Linked DNA regions of Bremerella alba. The protein of the gene in region 2 binds, or shares a complex with, the protein of the main gene of each other region. Links are inferred from orthologs where the notes say so. Each region holds a gene or a part of one and is shown on either strand. Other genes may lie near its edges. The genes, in order: yajC and HOV93_RS11220.

Region 1 (8,857 bases), on a different replicon or contig from region 2:
GGTCATCGGCCTGAGTTGCCCATCTACTTCCGGGGCTGACTGTTCAACGGAAGAACTGGGAATCATCAGCGTAATTCCGATCGGCAGCAACTCAGGAGTATCGAGCTGAGACCGGTTGGCTCGGAAGACCGCGTCCGCGAGGAGCGGATCGCCGAGGTATTTCTCGGCGATCGACTCCAGACTATCACCATCTCTTACGCGGTGCTCCCGCGTTATCTTCGACCCGCTGTTACTCGCGCCGTGATTGGGTGGCGCGATACGGGGCAGGGGAGTGAACTGCTGTTGGACTTGCGTCTCTGGCAGTTCGGGCTTCATGACCTGACGTGTCGTAATCACCGGCGAGGTCATCGTAGGCGGCAGCGGTCTTGCTGAGCCAGGGATCTCGATGGGAACCACCGCACGTGAGGCCGTCTTGGGTGCGCCCATGTCTTCCACACGGGAAGCCAGCGAGACACTACCTACTTGATTAATGGGCACGTTCGCCAAAATTGGCTGGGCCGCGACCGGAGTCGCTTGCTGCATGTCCATCGAAAGGGAAGGAATCTGGGCAGGGTTATCGAGACCCATACTTTGCCCACCGCGAGGCGTTAGCGTCACGACGTCGGGACGGGATACTTGTTGATCCCAATACTGCTGCGCGGTAAGCCGAGGCTCGTCCGCTGGTTGTGGTGCCGCCGGCTGGGCGGTGGAAATCTCAGGCGGAGCCTGATTAGGAGCAGACCATGCCGACCAATAGGGCATAGCGGAACCAAGGCCAATCACTCCGAGTGCAGCCAAGGTAAGAAACTTGGAATCGCCATTCATTTCGCGTACCGTCATCTTGGGGAGTCACGTGTACGCCATCCATTGCATTACTATCCGAAGACCATCCTGATGCTTCGTTTCATCGACGCATGCTAGCGTCGCTCTCTTCATTTTCTGTCGTGCCCAAACACGTTTTTCTCGCCGAGGTGGTGCGAACATACTCGACGCACCTGTCAGGCAAACTTTGCGCTGGAAGACTTTTCCGGCTGCGAAAAACGTAGTGAAAAAACCAGTTGGCTCAAGGTGCCACTGCCGAGCTCGCCTTGTTGAAAACAAAGCTCAGCGGCTTGCTTCAGGACCCGATCCGAAGTTCGCCGAAAAACCGACGAAGACCGCTTTGGCCTCATTCATGGAAACCCCATATCAAAGGCCCAGCCAGCAGCGGCACCTATGCCAAGGGAAGAGGAACACTGCTTCTAATTACCGATACGCAATGCTTGCGCTGACCAGTTCGGGCGAGAACGTTAGGTATGAGCGCAAAAAAAGAAGTCGACATCACTTGATGCCGACTTCGTAGAGTTTGCCGATTAGCGAAGCTGAGGGCATACCCCCTCTAAGCTTCCGCTTTCTTGGTGTTCTTATCGCGGTTCATCAACCAAATCAGAACCGGGCACGCGATAAAGACGGTGCTGTAAGTACCAGCAATCACGCCAATCACCAACGAGAACGAGAAGCTATGAATCCCTTCGCCACCAATGAAGAACAGGATGAGCACCACGATCAACGTTGTGAGCGAGGTTAGCAACGTACGTCCTAGCGTTTGATTAATACTGATGTTGACCATCTCGCTAGTCAGGTCGGGGCTCTTGCCGCGAACTTCGCGAATACGATCGAAGATCACAATCGTATCGTTCAGCGAATAACCAATGATCGTCAAAAAGGCAGCAACGACCGGCAGGCTAATCTTAAATTCCGTGACCTGCAGGAACCCTAAGAAAGGAGCCAACCAGACGCTCAGAGCAATAAAGCCGAGCGTGACTAAAACGTCGTGCACCAACGCAACCACAGCGGCAACACCAAAGGCCACACTTTGAAAGCGGAACCAAATGTAGCCCACGATCCCAATCAAACAAAAACCGATGGCCAGGATCGCCATTGTTTGCATGTCGCCGGCGACCTTGCTACCGATCTTGCTGGACGAAGGCCAGACAGGCGTCGATTCGAGCTTCTTACTAACCTGCTCCAGAATCTCTGCGGACTGATCAGGCGTAGTGGAAAGCTTGACCATCCACGTCGTTTGACTGACGCGACTATCGACCGGCAACGCTTTCCCTTCGCTATCCAAGAGAGCAATATCTGGGCGAGCTACGCGTAAGTGATCGGCCGCATCATTGACTAAAGTCCGTACCGTTTCGGCACTGATACCTTCGTCAAACGACATTTCGGTCTCGGTGTTAAAGCGAGGAGCTTCAGCACCAGAGGCCAGCGGATTCGTAGGATCAACCGCTGGACCTGTTCCAGGAGCTTCTTCGGTTGGTGATTCAGCCATCGGGTTCGCCGGAGCAGAATCATCTGTCATAGGAGACTCGGCCATCGGTGCCTCAGCAGCCGGAGCTTCTTCCATCGGAGCGGCTGGTTCTGCAGCTGGCTTCTCCTCGGTCGGAGCGTCTTCCATCGGCTTCTCTTCCGCTGCCGGTTCTTCCGCGGTTTTTTCCTCCGCTGGCTTTTCTTCGGCAGGGGCCTCATCAGCCGGTTGCTCTGGAGCAGGCGATTCTCCCTCGCCGTTATCTTGCAGCAGGACGTCGAGGGTAACGTGCCACGGCAGCATGGCCATCAGGTGCGAAGAAACAGGCGCGATGAACGACTGCATGTCACCTTCGGGAGCCTCAGGCTTTTCTTCCGTCGTTTCTGCCGGAACTTCTTCTTTCTCCGAAGTCGCTTCCGGTTCCGGAGCTGACTGGACAGGCTCCGTCGTTGTCGGCGAGGTTTCGGGAGCTTCGATCTTCGCTGGCGGTGCAGCCTGACTACCTGGGGCGGCAGTTGGCGGCACGAAGTCCATGTTATGCATCACCAGCTGGCTCTCGCCATTGGGGCCGGTAAATACTCGCGAGATCCGATCCTGAACCACTTCAACACCGGCCGGAATCGCACCAGTGTTGTACCGTAAAGCATCGGTGCTGAAGTTCATTCGCAGGTGATCTGCCGTCTGCGTGTCGTCGTCGACATTTTTAACAGACATCGCACCCGAATCAGCACCTGTCTCGTCTTGGAATTCAATTCCGTCCCCGTCCGTGTTCGGCAAGATGGCCACGCCTACTTCAGCGGTGGCAAGACGGTCGATGATCCCGCTCAGGGTTTCAACGCCTGCCAAGTCGACCTCGGCCGAAGCTCCGGTGCGATCGGTGACGACGACCTTGCCAAGCTGACCATATTCCGACATCGAGGTATCGACCTTATAGATACGATCCTCGTAGCCTTCCATTGTCACAGCACTGACCGAGAGGTCTGGCAGTACGTCGGTCAACTTGCTCCGAATTTCAGAGATGGGCATCGGTTCTTCCAGGAAGACCTGTACCGAAGAACCACCGTTGAAGTCGATATCGAAGATATCCTTGCCACGAACACCCACTCCGATCATGCCGACCAGAATCACGACCAGCGAGATCATCCCGGCAACCTTCTGCTTGCCGATGAAGTCGTAGCCGATGCTAGAGGCCGATGGCAGGAACTTGAGCGTCGTGAGAAGACGTTTCTTTTCGAGAATGTCGAAGATGCCACGCGAAACATAGATCGCGGTGAACATACTCATCAAAATACCGACAAACAACGTCACGGCGAAACCACGCACCTGATCGGTACCAATGCGATACAACACGGCGGCGGTAATCAATGTCGTAATATTCGCGTCCACGATAGTCGACATCGCTTTGCCGAAACCGTTGGAAAGAGCAACTCGCAGCGTGGCCCCGCCGTTGATCTCTTCGCGTATCCGCTCGAAAATCAGCACGTTGGCGTCCACCGCCATACCCACGGTTAACACCAAACCGGCAATCCCCGGAAGCGTCAGGTCAGCCTTAATGGCAATCATGACAGCTAGGATCAACACCAGGTTGAAAACCAGGGCAAAACAGGCGACCAAACCGGCAACACGGTAATAGATGGCCATGAAAATTAGCACGGCAATCAGCGAGACCGAAATGGCGACCTTCCCCTTACGGATCGTATCGTCACCCAGCGTAGCACTGATTTGCTGTTCGCTGATCGGTTCCTTACGGAGCACAACCGGCAGCTTACCGCTGCGAAGCACCTGTACCAGGTCGGTCACCTCTTGCTGCGTGAAATCGCCGGTGATGATACCGCTATCGGTGATCATTGCGTTGATTCGCGGAGCCGAGATCAGATAGTTATCCATCACAATCCCAAGCTTACGCGGGATGTTGGTCTCACTCAGGTTTTCCTGCGATAGGCGTCCCATGCGATTAGCACCATCGACACCAAACTCAAACCCAACCGCTGGCTTACCATATTCGTCACGTTGTACCCTCGACGAAGACAGATGCTTACCACCCAGGCGAGCCTCCGGACGTTCGACACGCATCAGCACTTCAAACGGAACGCCAGGGCCACCGCCACGCACTAAGTGACGTTGGCTGTTGAGGTACGGCGTCAAGTTTGGATCGGCAAAGTTCGGTTCACCAACGGCCCCGCGGGCTTCGTCGTCGACACGAACCCAGCGTCCGATGCGGTTGCCTTCACGGTCGCTGACATAAGTCACGCCTATCTGAGCTTCGTCTTCGGCACGCGTGAACAGGTAATCGTGGTCTTGCTTGTTAGCCACGATCATAAAGTCGAGCACACCTGCTTTGGTGATGAGTCGCTTGATCGAATCGAGGTCGGACGACTCGGCTTGCGGAACGATCACTTCCACCTGATTTTCGCCGTAGGGGCGAATGATCACTTCGGAAACACCCGATGGATTGATACGTTTTTGCAGCTGAGTGATCAACTGAGCGGTACCTTGCTCGAGCTGCCGTTCCGGCGTCAGATTCATGCCGGTGTTCTCGGAACTGACATCCGAGGCAAGCAAATCCAAACTGGCCTGCTCGTCGACTTCATACACCAGAATGACACCACCTTGCAGGTCGATACCAAACTTGGGCGGCCAGAGCAGAAAGCAAACCGTGACACTGCAAACCAGGCTGGCAAAGGTAATGCCCAGCTTGCGGCTCAGCTCCGGCATGCGAATCGCGGTCGCCAGCCAAAAGCCCAACACGTACGGCACCACAATGGTGAGGAGAATAATCCCCAACACATTGAATGTTTGCGAACCTCCAGAACTCGGTGCTTCAACTGGTGCGACATCTGTCGTGGGGACGGGAACTTCCGTCGACGGCGCTTCTTGTGCCATCGCGGTTGAGCCCAGCCACGAACTTCCGCCGGCGTCCAGCCCGAAATCGACGCCGGTCATCAATGTGACGGTCAGCGACAGCACGAGCATGACAGCAAAAATCGTGCAACTCTTCTGCATTACGTGTCTCCAAGCCTTGGCAGCGTCTGCGCTTCCTGGCAAGTCGTATGGTGGAATATGGAAAGGGGAATTCGTCCTTGAATCGTCCATTCGAGCCGCAATAGGCGGAAATCAGGATTCGGCGTTATCGCTCGCTTTTCCCTCTCTCGAGAGAACAGTGGCGATCGCTCGCAAACGAACCCGCAACTCTGTGCCCGACTTTTCGTCCAGGCGAAGCACAACCTCTTGCTGGTCTTTCTTCACACTGACCACGGTGGCGATGATCCCTCCGATCGTTTCCACGCGGTCATTTTTTTTGATCCCTTCCAGCATTTTCTGGGCATCGGAAGCTTTTTTTTGCTCCGGCCGGATCAACATGAAATAACCCAACACCAGAATGGCCACAATGGGAAGCCAGGTGAGAGGATTCGCGAAACCGCCTTCTTGCGCTAAGATGTGAACCGGCATTGCCGTCAAATCAAACATTTCCGCCGACGCTTCCTACCACTTGCCTGGCTCACTGATCGCATTCCGCTGTCCCAGTTGTCACGGCAACCCTAGTTGGGTCGCTGTCACTCCTGAATAAGGTCAGAATCAGCGAGAGAATGGACTTGCTTCTGTACCGTCAACCAAGTGACAGCACATCGAAACCGCTCATGATAAGAGTTTCGTTCTATACCGGCAATAGCGGCCAATCCGCCCAAAAACGGCAAAAGGTGGCCTGATAGACCACCATTTACCCTCTGCGATCATCTTGTTGACGACGGGAATTGCCCAAACCACCCCATTAGACCTATTCTTGTGCTAGATCGACCGCGACAAGTTCTTTGTCGTTTCGGAAAAAGCCGGTTTGATTGGCATAAGCAGGGTGCGTCCAGACAACCTGGCGGCCAAATGCTTCGCTGGTCGGGTCCAAAACATGGAAGCGCCCCAGTGACTCGAAGCCGCTTTTAGTCATTTTGGCAACTAATAAATCGCCAACTTCGCTGAAAACAAGATACCGGTCACTCTCCCCGAGCCGCGTTAGAAACGCAGTGCCGTGCTTGATGAACCGAGTTTCGTCAGGCTTGGTCGCCTGGAAGTTTGTCCATAAGCGATCCCCATTGCTGGCATCCACTGCGATCAGACTACCGACGCTACAGTCGCTGCCGTAGACCACCCCATCCACAAACAAAGGGGTCGCGGTACCGCTATAAACCGAGGTCTTCGGCTCGCCATACCAAAGTGCTTTTGCCCCGGGCTGATCTTCTTCCAGCTCGATCATGACCGATTGGTTCCCAATTCCGCTGGCGTACATCCGGTTCCCTTCGACCATAGGGCGAGCAATCGACATCTCGAAAGCTGGCTCAATGTCGATTTCCCAATACTGCTGCCCGGTCTTGGGATTGAGCGACGACACCCCTTCCGGGTGATAGATGATCAACTGCCGAGTACCGCTAGTTTCAATAATCGATGGCGGTGCATAGCCCATCTTCGTGTCGAGCGCCTTCCACTGCACCTCGCCGGAGCGTTTATCGAAAGCAACAACCCCTTGCCCTTCGCCCCCCACCATGACGTAAAGCAGGTCGCCATCCACTAGGGGATGGCCAGAGCATCCCCAAATTGGGATCTCAGCACCAAAGTCATCTACCAGACTCCGACGCCACGCGAGTTCGCCTGTTTCGACCTGTAAACAGACCAAATCGCCTTCGGCACCCATCCAATAGAGCAGGTCGCCATCGACGCTCGGAGTGCATCGCGGCCCCACAGCGTAGCTAATGGAATACGGTCGATCGTAGGCGTACTCCCACAGTTTTTCGCCGGACTCGGCACTGAAAGCGAGCACGCGTTCTTTTCCTTGGCGATCCTGCCGTGCGCCGGGATTATTGGAGATTTCGTTGGATGCCGCTAGATAATCGGTCACAAAAACACGGCCATTGGCGACCGCTGGGCCGGCATAGCCACCAGAAATCGGAACGCGCCACTTGACCTTCAATCCATCCTCGGGAATAGCGTTGATGACGCCTGACTCACGGTACACATCATCGCGTTGCGGTCCCATCCATTGGGGCCAGTCATCCGCCATCCCAGCCTGAGAAGCCAAGAAGACCAAAGCAACAGAAAACGTGGTGACCAACAGGGATCGGCCAGCAACGGGCAATAGATGCATCAAGAGTTCCTTCATGGTTGGCGCGCAGGCAAAGAGTACGACGTACCCCTTGGAAGCCGAATGCCGCAGTATGGATTCAAAAACTTCGTGAATAACTCGAGAAAGACCTACCCACCAGACGACCAACCTGCCATCTTTTGCTCGTAATAGGCTTCGAATCGATCTTCTTCAATCGCTTGCCGAGCCTCACGCATCAGCCGCTGATAATAAGCCACATTGTGTAGCGACAATAAGATGGGGCCCAACATCTCCTTCGCCATAAATAAATGACGAAAATAGGCCCGACTGAGTCCCGCAACCTGAGGAACGCTCTTCGAGTCCAAGGGGGTAGGATCTCGCTGGTGCTTTGCATTGCGAAGACGAACGGTCCCTTCATCGGTGAAGGCCAACGCGTTGCGGCCGTTACGTGTGGGCATCACGCAATCAAACAGGTCGACACCGCGACGAATCCCCTCTAACAGATCTTCAGGCCGGCCAACGCCCATCAAGTACCGTGGCTTATTCGCCGGTAGGGTAGGGCAGGTCGCGTCGAGAATTCGATACATCTCTGGAGGCGGTTCACCGACACTCAACCCGCCGATGGCATAGCCGGGGAAATTCAGCTCGGCCAGACGCTCGGCGCATTCCACGCGAAGACTTTCATCGAGCCCTCCCTGAACAATCGCAAACTGAGCCTGATCTTTTCGCGACGCAGCATCTTGGCATCGCTTCGCCCAACGGATTGAGCGGTCCATCGCTTCACGAATCACCTTCGTTTCGTTGGGCAACTCGACCACGTGGTCGAGCACCATGGCAATATCACTGCCTAGATTCTCTTGAATCTCGATACTTCGTTCAGGCGAAAGATGGATTTTGCGGCCATCGATATGCGACTGGAAGATGGCCTCTTTCTCGGTGATCTTTCGCATCTGCGCAAGACTGAAAATCTGAAAGCCGCCACTGTCGGTCAGGATGGGGCCCTGCCAGTCCATGAATCGGTGAAGCCCACCGAGCTCGGCAACGATGTCATCCCCCGGCCGCAGCGAAAGATGGTATGTGTTCCCCAAGATCATCTCGGCACCGGTCTGCCGCACCATGCCGATCTCAAGACCTTTGACCGTCCCCTGGGTTCCAACCGGCATGAAAGCAGGCGTTTGCACTGCGCCATGCGGCGTCACAAATTCTCCGCGACGCGCCTTCGAGGTGCCATCTTCGTGCTTCAAACGGTACTGAAACCAGTCGGCTTCTGCGGGACGATCAAACGTCGATTGTTCCAAAGTGTCTCGAAGCTCCATGAAAAAACCCACGCGGCTTTCCGCATGGGTTTAAGTTTGCAGGCCACTGGCCACACAACGACAAGTTAGTCGCCGCGAAGCTTCAGGTTGTAGTTAGTCAGCTTCTCGCGAACTTCGTTCAAGCTAGTCACGCCGAAGTTCTTGCATTCGAGAAGTTCATCGCCGGTGCGTCGAACCAGTTCG
Region 2 (9,847 bases):
AAAGACCGATCGCAACGGCTTGCCGGCGGTCGGCAGCGACGCTGGCCAGGTGAAGACGCAGCGTACGCACGTGGTTTATACCAAGGACCAACAAGGGCTCGCACGGCTTTACATTGACGGGCAACCGGCAGGCGAACGTAAGGGACTAGGGGACTTCTCGAACTGGGACGGCGAGATGGTATTCGGCCTGGCGAACGAGGTCACCGGCGATCGGCCATGGCTCGGAACGCTGCACTCCGTGGCGATCTATGATCGTGCGTTTGACGCAGAGGAGGTGGGCGTGCAGTACGAACCTATCCGCAGATACGACCTGGGCGAGATTCCCCAGCGGGGAGGTCTCTTGACGCAAGGGAGCACGTTGACCCTGGGCGGCGATAACGCCTCGATGGTGAGCCGGGGGCTCTTCGTGTTGCACGAACTGCTATACAGTCATGTCGGGGCACCGCCCCCCTGCGTCGATACGAGCCCTGTGCCTACCAAACCAGGTTTGACGCAACGTGGCATTGCCTTAGAACGAATCAACAATGCTTCTTGCGGTGGGTGCCACTCGCGATTTGAACCGCTGGCCTTCGGGCTCGAGAGGTTCGATGGGATCGGGGCGTTTTCCGAGCGTGATCGACACGGGAATCTACTACGAGAAGACGGCGAGATCCTGCTGCCAGGAACCGAGCAGGCGGTGAAGTATAAGTCATCCCGCCAGATGATGGAGATTCTCGCTGCGAGTGATCGTGTGGGGATGGGGATCACTCGAAAGCTTGTTCAGTTCGCGATTTCTCGCCCTTTGGTCTCTAACGACGAGGCCATCGTCAAGCAGATTCACGAGCAAGCTCAGGCCAACGGCGGCACGTATCAAGCTGTTATGCGGGCCATCGTCCTTAGCGATCTGGTTCAGAAGTTTCCCCTATCCAAAACATCACGGTAACTATTCCTTCTGGTAATCACCGATGAAACGAACGTATCTCAATCGTCGGACACTGCTTCAAGGTCTAGGCTCGGTTGCCATTGGGTTGCCGCTGCTCGAAGAAATGACCGTTACGCCGGTGCTGGGGGCCGCCAAGGCAGAGATTCCGGTGCGCGCCTTCAATTTGTTTTTCGGACTCGGGATCCCTGCGCCTCTCCAAAGCGAAGGTTACGACGGCGTACTTGAACCACTCAAGCCGCTGCGAGACAAGTTGCTCATCATGCGGAATGTCGATCATGTTCGCTGTGACATGCCGGGCATCAATGCTCACTTCGACGGGGCATCGGCGGCTTTTACGGCGATGCCCGCCGAAGGAACTGCCAAAGCGGGTGGTCCTTCGATCGATCAATTGGTTCGCCAACAATATCATCCCAATGGTCTTCCGCCGGGAATGATTTCGACGCTGATCGCCGGGACGTTCTTTCGCCGCAGTCGTGTGGTGCGCTATACCCATAGCTTTAAAGACGACGGCACACCGGCGGCTGCCATGCAGGAAAAGCCGCGGGATTTGTTCAGCCGAATCTTTGGGGAAGTCCCTAGTGATTCACTTGATCCCCGCCGGCAGCGATTGTCGCGAAGCGTGCTCGATAGCGTTGTGCAACAGGCACAATATTACACCGGGCAAACATCGCCGCTGGGCAAGGTCTCGCGGTCGCGTTTGCAAGATCACCTTGATCGCGTGCGAGAGTACGAACAGCGAACGATCGAGTTCGAGAAGAAATCCCAAGCACAACGAAAAGAACTTCCGGTGCCGCCGGCCTCTCAGTTGCCGCACGGAAACGAGGCCGATCCAAGCGGGCAAGGTATCGATATCACCTTGGAAGAACTCACGACCGAGTGGCGATTGATGGCCGACCTGTACGCGCTGGCCATTTCCATGGATCGCTGTCGCTTTGGGTCGCTCACCTTTCTAGCCGCAGGCGAACGCATTCGCTTGAGCGGCGATTACGAATTCAACGGCGAGAAGCGGTTTGTCTTCGACGACGAAAAACAGCTGAAGGCCAGCGGGGATAAAGGGTGCAGCCACGAATGGTGGCACAAATTCAAAGAGAATAAACCGAACGAGCAGTTGCGGGCTCACGCACACATGAAAATGCGTGAGATCGCCTACTTCTTACAGCGGCTCGACGAGCAGGACGCGATCGAGGCCAACGGCAAAACCATTTTGGAGAACTCTCTGTTCACCATCAGTACCGAGTCTGGTGATGGCCGCCACAATGATGTGAAGCGAGAACTTTCAGGCGTGTTCCATGCGGTCACCGGAGCCAATGGCCGCTTCAAGACTGGCGAAACGATCGACGTTAAAGCGGAAGGACTCGACGCCTACAACGAGCTGCTTCGTGGTATGGGCGCTCAGCGAAACCTGGGCCCGCTTCAACGCGATAAGAAATCAGTCGATCAGATTCGAGCGTAAATATCCTACGCTTACCTTTTATTCCCTATGGTGACTTAAAATCCACTCCTTAGAGCCACTCTAACTGGACACTTAGACAGCTAAATGTTTACGTGGAAGATTTTATCGACTTTCTTGTCGAGTTTTTTTCCGCTACCAAGGACATAGCGTTCCCATCACTTAAGGGGGATTGTGTCATTTCAAACCAGGTCCCTCTAACGGGCCGTTTTGTGTGGTGAAATGTAATCTAGGAAACGATATCGTTTCCATAATACCCGCTTTTGAGGCCAAACGACTAACCTAGGCCTTACCTGAGCTTTCTCTCGCTTTTGGTGGATTGGTTGTTACACGTTCTCGGGTTCCCGCGAACATCTTCTCTTGGTGAAAGGATTTGCCAAGGATCGCGCAGAATCGTTCTCTCGACGCGTCTGAGCAACTGACTAGAATTGGCAATCCATCCAAGAGGACTGTGCTAATTATGACACCAACCATTCAATAGGCTCTATGGAAACCCTTCGACGCTACCCAAAGGTGGCACTCGCCACGCTTGCATTTGGAATCTGCGTGATTGCTCATGCAGGTTGTTCTTCGGCACCCCAAGGCGCTGTGGATCGGCCTCCTCCGACGGTGACTGTTTCGCAGCCGATCACGAAACAGATTGTTGAGTGGGACGCCTATACCGGCCGTCTCGAACCAATCGAATTCGTGGAAATTCGGGCAAGGGTTAGCGGCTATCTTCAGTCGATCCACTTCGACGAAGGTCAGATCGTCAATCAAGGGGATCTACTCTTTGTCGTGGATCAGCGACCTTTTATCGCGGCGCTGAACGGCGCCAAGGCTACCCTGGGTCAGGCCCAGGCCCAAATGGCTCAAGCGAAGGCGCAACTCGATGAATCGCGTGCTCAGAAGAAGCAAGCCGAAGCAGAGTTGAATCTGGCCCAGGCCCGCGTTAATCGAACGCGAACGTTGCGGACCTCGAACGCAGTCGCTCAAGACGAACTCGATCAACGTGAAGCGGAATTTACACAAGCCGAAGCAGATATAACGGCCTCGGACGCAGGCATCGGGCTGGCCGAAGCCGGCGTGGCGACGGCTCAGTCGGCGATCCATTCGGCCGAAGCAGCGATCGAAACGGCGGAGCTTGATCTCAGTTACACAAAGATTCACGCGCCAGTGACCGGCCGTATTAGCCGGGAATATGTTACCGAAGGCAACCTCGTCAGTGGCGGTGCGGCGACATCTTCCCTGCTGACGACGATCACTTCGGTCAGTCCCATTTACTGCACGTTCGACGTCAACGAGCAGCAGGTTTTGAAGTACATTCGTTTGGCGCTGGAAGGAAAGCGAGAAAGCTCGCGATCGGCCAAGAACCCGGTGTACCTCGGATTGGCTGATGAAAAAGACTTCCCGCACATCGGTCATATGGATTTCGTCGACAACCGCTTCGACGCCGACACGGCCAGCATTCGAGTGCGTTGCATTTTTCGCAACGAAGACGAAGTCCTGGTCCCCGGCATGTTCGGCCGGGTTCGGTTGCCTGGCAGTGCTGCCTATCAAGCGGTCCTAATTCCCGATTCGGCAATTGGCACAGATCAGGCATCGCAGTACGTGTATGTTGTTGTAGACGGCAAGATCGAGCGGCGTAGCGTCGACGTGGGGCCGATGGTGGACGGTCTGCGTGTGGTGCGTAAAGGGCTCGATGGCAGCGAGTCGCTGGTCATCAAGGGGATCTTGCTGGTTCGACCAGAAATGGCCGTGAATGTCGAGAATGGTGAGATTGAAATTCGCGAAGACGGTCTGCCGCACGACTACACGCCCCTTCCGCAAGATCAGTGGATCTCACCAGGACTTAGTTCTATCGGTGCGCTTCATCAAAAGACGCAGACTGCAGTTGAAACGACCGAGGAGGCCGTCCGGTGAAGTTCCCTCATTTCTTTATCGAGCGTCCGATTTTCGCATCGGTGCTATCGTTTATCATCCTCTTGGTGGGTGGAATCACTTATTTCACGCTGCCGGTTTCGCAGTATCCCAGCGTGGCTCCGCCGACCATTGTCGTGCGTGCCAGCTATCCCGGGGCAACACCCCAGGTGATCGCCGACACGGTTGCAACGCCGATCGAGCAGGAGATGAACGGCGTCGACAACATGTTGTACATGGAGTCGTCCTCCAGTGCCGACGGCACCATGCAGTTGACGGTGACTTTCAAGCTGGGAACCAACCTGGATGACGCCCAGGTGCTGGTGCAAAACCGAGTGGCCATTGCCGAACCACGTCTGCCTGAGTCGGTTCGCCAGATTGGCGTTACGACCAGCAAGCAGATTCCCGATATGCTGATGGTGGTGCATTTAGAGTCGCCTGATGGTAGCCGCGATCAGCTTTATATCAGTAACTTTGCGTTTCTACGTATTCGCGATGCATTGATGCGTCTGGACGGGGTCGGTGACATTCGTATCGCTGGTGGTAACGAGTACGCCATGCGAGTATGGCTCGATATCGAGCGCATGACACACCTCGACCTGACACCCGCGGACGTGATCGGAGCGATTCGCGGGCAGAATGCGCAGGTCGCTGCCGGGGTGCTCGGACAGCCGCCCAATGATGGAACCGGCGCGTTTCAGCTAAACGTGACAACGGAAGGACGTCTGAAAGATACCGAGGAATTTGGCAACATCATCATTAAGCGGGGCGACGATGGTCGGGTTACCCGCCTGAGCGATGTTTCGCGCGTGGAACTGGGTGCCCAAGATTATTCGCGGCTTAGCTATCTTGATGGCAATCCGGCTGTCGCGGTACTCATTTATCAGCGGCCAGGCACCAATGCGGTCGATACGGCAAAAGAAGTCAAACAAACCATGGCCAATTTGGCCAACGACTTTCCCGAGGGGATTGGCTACCAGATTGCCTATAATCCAACTGACTTTGTCGAAGAATCGATTGCCGAAGTGTTCGATACGCTGTTGATCACCACAGTACTGGTGGTGTTTACGGTATTCATCTTTCTGCACGGCTGGCGACCGACCATTATTCCGGTGATCGCGATTCCGATCTCGCTGATCGGAACGTTTGCCGTGATGCAGTCGATGGGCGTCACGCTGAATACGTTATCTCTTTTCGGATTAGTGTTGGCGATTGGTATCGTGGTCGACGACGCGATCGTGGTCGTAGAGAATGTCGAGCGTCTGATCGCCGAAGGACTCTCGCCGCGTGAAGCAACCCATAAAGCAATGGACGAAGTCGGATCGGCGTTGATCGCCACGACCCTCGTGCTAATTGCCGTGTTTCTACCAACCGTTTTCATTCCCAGCATTAGTGGGCGGTTCTATCAGCAGTTCGCGATTACGATCGCTATTTCTACGGCGTTCTCGACGTTTGTGTCCCTGACGCTGAGTCCGGCATTGTGTGCATTACTACTGCGTCCTAAAGATGCCAAGAAAAATCGGATTGGCAAAGTAGTCGACTTCTTGTTTGGCTGGTTTTTCCGGCTGTTCAACAGGATGTTCGACATGACTAGCAATATTTACGCTGGCATCATTTCGCGAACGATCCGTGTTTCGGCCTTGGTATTGCTGCTGTATGTCGGGCTGCTGGTAGCTACCTATTACAGCTTTGGTATGGTCCCCAACGGTTTCATACCCCAGCAAGATCAAGGTTATCTGATCGTAGCGATTCAGCTGCCCGACGGGGCTGCCCTATCGCGAACAGACGAAGTCACGAAGGAGGTTGCCCGGAGAGGCGGCGAGATCGACGGCGTGAAGCACGCGGTTGGCATCGCCGGACTATCAGGCTCTACGTTTACCATCAGCCCGAGTGCCGCGGTGACGTTTCTTCCCTTGGAAGATGCCAAAGAGCGAAGTGCTCGGGGGCGACAAATTGAAGTGATTATAGGCGAGCTGCGGGAAAAGCTGAGCAGTATCAACGAGGCCCAGATTTTTGTGATACCTCCGCCCCCGGTTCGTGGTATTGGTCGTGGTGGCGGATATAAGATGTACGTACAAGACCGGAGCGGTGCCGGCCTCGAAGCACTTAGTCAGGTCACCAATCAGATTGCAGCCGAGGCAAATAAGCAGCCAGGACTGGTCCAGGTTTACTCGAACTATCGACTCAGTGTTCCCCAAATTCAAGCGAATGTCGACCGTACGAAGGCCGAGATGCTGGATGTCCCGGTGAATGATGTCTTTGCGGCACTGCAGGTCTATCTTGGTTCGGTCTACGTGAACGACTTCAATTTGCTGGGGAGAACCTATCGCGTGACAGCCCAGGCCGAGCCTGAGTTTCGCGATGAACCGAGCGACATTTTGCAACTCCGTACTCGAAGCACGCGAGGTGCTAGCGTGCCGTTGGCTTCGATCGTCGATGTCGAGCGCGTGGTCGGTCCCGATCGCCTGGTGCGTTTCAACTTGTACCCAGCCGCCGACCTCAACGGCGATACGGTCCCAGGCTTCAGCACCGGTCAGTCGCTCAGCACAATGGAACGGCTGGCAGACGAAAGCCTTCCGCCTGGGTTTGGCTACTCGTGGACCGATATCGCGTTTCAAGAACGTCAGGCAGGCAACACAATTATCTTCCTGTTCCCTTTGGCGGTCTTGTTTGTGTTTCTTACGCTTGCCGCTCAGTACGAAAGTTGGCTCTTGCCGCTGGCAATTATTCTGATCGTGCCGCTGTGTTTGTTATTTGCCATCATGGGGATCTGGTTCCGTGGGATGGACAACAACATCCTCACGCAGATCGGTTTCATTGTGTTGGTGGGTCTGGCATGTAAGAATGCGATTCTGATTGTCGAGTTCGCCAAAGCGGAAGAAGATGCCGGCAAAGACCGGTTTGAAGCGGCCGTCGAAGCTTGTCGCCTACGACTTCGCCCGATCTTGATGACGGCGTTTTCGTTCATTTTGGGCGTGATTCCACTGCTGATTGCCACTGGTGCCGGCTTTGAAATGCGTCGTGTGCTAGGAACGGCCGTTTTCGCTGGAATGTTGGGCGTGACGATTTTCGGCTTGTTCCTGACCCCGGTCTTTTACGTGGTGCTACGGAAGTTCGCCAAAAAGATCAAAAAGGAACCAAGCGAAGCTTAGAGAGCTGCGATTTTGCAAACACGCGAAAGAGTAAGGGCGATGCTGACGGAAGTTGGCATCGCCCTTGTTTGCTTTGGAATCGTACCGGTGAAGGTATTGCTGCTTACGGCGAGGACATGTGCTTGGCGATGTAAGCCGCTTCGCCCATGCGTTCGATCAGGTCGAGCTGGAGTTCCAGCCAGGCCATGTGCCCTTCTTCGTCCAAGACGATCTTCTCGAAGATTTGACGCGTTCCGATATCGGAATCGGCGGAAGCTTGCTGCGAGGCCTTGGTGTAGAACTCGATCGCTTCCTTTTCGTCGTTCATATCGGTTTTGAAGATTGCCTGAAGCGTTTCGGCGCGGACCGGAGTTTTGTCAAACGTCAAACGCGGTTCGCCTTTGAGGAAGAGTATGCGATTGAGGTACTCGTCGGAGTGCCCCAGCTCTTCCTGCATTTCTTCCCGCATCCGTTTGGCCAGTAGATCAAGTCCCCAATCTTCCAGCACAGCTGCATGCAGCTGATACTGATGGCTGGCCGTCAGCTCCATCGACAGGGCCTTCTGCAGATTCTCAATAGACTTTTCTCTCGACATGGGTTTTCTCCCAGAGACGCGATCAATTGGTTGTTGGATCAGCGTGCGAACTCAACACGCTGATCCTATCATTGTACCGCGATCTGTCCCCAGTCGGTAACCAGGAGGACTGGTGCTTAAACCCAGGCCGGTTCCCATCCCTTGGCATACGACTTGGTAAGCCAAGGTTCTGCTTCCGTGAAATTGGGGATCTTCATCTCTTCAGCATTCCACTTCAGCATTTGACCTGGGAAGCGAATGCCGACGGTACCCAAAAGGACCGTTTCAGTCAGAGGGCCTGAGTAATCGAATGTCGAGGTCGTTTCGGCTTCGCCACGCGCGGCATCAGCCCACTGCACGTAATGGTCGACGCTTGGCACTTCTTCGATGGTTGCTTCTGCATCGGCACCCGTTAAGAAGAGCTTGGGCATGGCAACGTGAGGAATGACAAGCGTTCCCTTCTCGCCAATCAGGACGGATCCTGCGTTCGGAAGCGAATACGACTTGGGCAAGTAGGCCGTGACTTCCGCAGGTGGGCGGACACCGGCTGCGTCGTACCAGGTAACGTTAATCGTATCACCAGAGGTGTGCTTGGTCCCTGGGAATACATAACGCACCGTTGCACTTTCGGTCCAGGTTTCTGGATTGAGCGGTGGTGCTTCGGCCGTCAATTGCAGGGGCGCTGTCAGCTCAAGTGATTTGAAGACCGGGTCGAGAATATGACAACCAAAGTCGCCAAGCTGTCCCGTGCCATAGTCCTGCCAGCCCCGCCAGTTGAACGGATGGTAGAGCCCGGTCTTGTAAGGACGACGGGGGGCGACCCCTTGCCAGAGGTCCCAGGCCACCGTCTTGGGGATAGGATCTTCCCCGGTCGGACGATCGATGTTGCGGGGCCAGCTAGGGGTGCCGGCCTGCCACGAATGGACTTCTTTAACCTTGCCAATTTTGCCGGCATGCACCAAAGCGACTGCCGTGCGATAGGCGGCGTGCGATTGAATCTGGTTGCCCATTTGCGTGACGACTTTATTGCGTTGGGCGGCTTCTTTCATCTGCCGAGATTCAAAGACGGTATGCGTCAGTGGCTTCTGGCAAAAGACGTGCTTGCCTAGTTGCATGGCGGCCAGCGAGACCGGGGCATGCATGAAGTCAGGCGTAGAAACGATCACACCGTCGACACCATCTGAGTTATCTAGCAGTTTTCGCCAATCGGAGTAGGTCTTGGCGGCGGCATATCTCTCGGCGGCTCGGCCCAGGTGATTCTTGGAACTGTCGATATTGCACAGTGCGGTGACCTCGACGGCAGGGCTTGCAGCGACACCAACAAGGTCGCTCCAACCTTTGCCACCCGTGCCAACACTGGCAACACGCAGACGATCGTTGGCACCCAGTACACGAGAATAACTAACCGCTGGCAGGGCCAACGCGGCACTGGCGATCCCTAAGGTTTTAATAGCTTGACGACGATTCAGCTTACCGGTCATAGATGTCTCTCAAAGCGCTCGAAGGTAGGAAATGGTAGGTGGGAGCACCAAGTCTTACGAATAAGCGCGGCGTCGTCAACGCTTTTTCGCTAAGAAAAGCAGCGTAGAGAGATCATTGACCGAAACAGCGTATGAGAATCGCCAGGCGGAGTTACCCTGAGGTACCCGTTTGAGCTTGCGCTGATTAGTACTCTTCAGGGACCAGCGCCGGGTCGATCGTCAGTTGGGTCCCGTCGGGAAGGGGGACGACGCGGTCCTCTTGCCACTGGGGAAGGTTTTCTTCGACGTATCGCATTGCCGCGACGAGGGCTTTCTCATCTTTCTTGTCGAACGAATTGTCGACACCATTGAGAAGCGTCAGGACCTGGACGCTGCCGGTGTCGGCACCGT

Evidence for each region.
Region 1: the proteins of HOV93_RS11220 (region 2) and yajC are in contact, whole or in part, in a crystal structure (PDB 2RDD), measured with the Escherichia coli proteins. The link is inferred for Bremerella alba from one-to-one orthologs.

The regions. Positions count from the first base shown.
Region 1 is NZ_JABRWO010000008.1:312,383-321,239, reverse strand. The notes cover bases 4,061-6,823. They hold yajC (preprotein translocase subunit YajC), read right to left. Parts: upstream 5,738-6,823; coding sequence 5,384-5,737; downstream 4,061-5,383. Other genes in these bases: HOV93_RS15555 (PQQ-binding-like beta-propeller repeat protein), read right to left, coding at 6,045-6,823; secD (protein translocase subunit SecD), read right to left, coding at 4,061-5,272. Outside these bases: HOV93_RS15570 (LysM peptidoglycan-binding domain-containing protein), read right to left, coding at 1-804; more of secD, read right to left, coding at 1,358-4,060; more of HOV93_RS15555, read right to left, coding at 6,824-7,400; tRNA guanosine(34) transglycosylase Tgt, read right to left, coding at 7,508-8,674; HOV93_RS15545 (DNA-directed RNA polymerase subunit alpha C-terminal domain-containing protein), read right to left, coding at 8,740-8,857. UniProt on the Escherichia coli protein: The SecYEG-SecDF-YajC-YidC holo-translocon (HTL) protein secretase/insertase is a supercomplex required for protein secretion, insertion of proteins into membranes, and assembly of membrane protein complexes.
Region 2 is NZ_JABRWO010000006.1:15,973-25,819, forward strand. Bases 3,871-7,623 are described here. They hold HOV93_RS11220 (efflux RND transporter permease subunit), read left to right. Parts: upstream 3,871-4,270; coding sequence 4,271-7,423; downstream 7,424-7,623. Other genes in these bases: HOV93_RS11215 (efflux RND transporter periplasmic adaptor subunit), read left to right, coding at 3,871-4,274; HOV93_RS11225 (bacterioferritin), read right to left, coding at 7,527-7,623. In the rest of the region: HOV93_RS11205 (DUF1592 domain-containing protein), read left to right, coding at 1-922; HOV93_RS11210 (DUF1552 domain-containing protein), read left to right, coding at 945-2,375; more of HOV93_RS11215, read left to right, coding at 2,859-3,870; more of HOV93_RS11225, read right to left, coding at 7,624-7,997; HOV93_RS11230 (Gfo/Idh/MocA family protein), read right to left, coding at 8,114-9,457; HOV93_RS11235 (hypothetical protein), read right to left, coding at 9,642-9,847.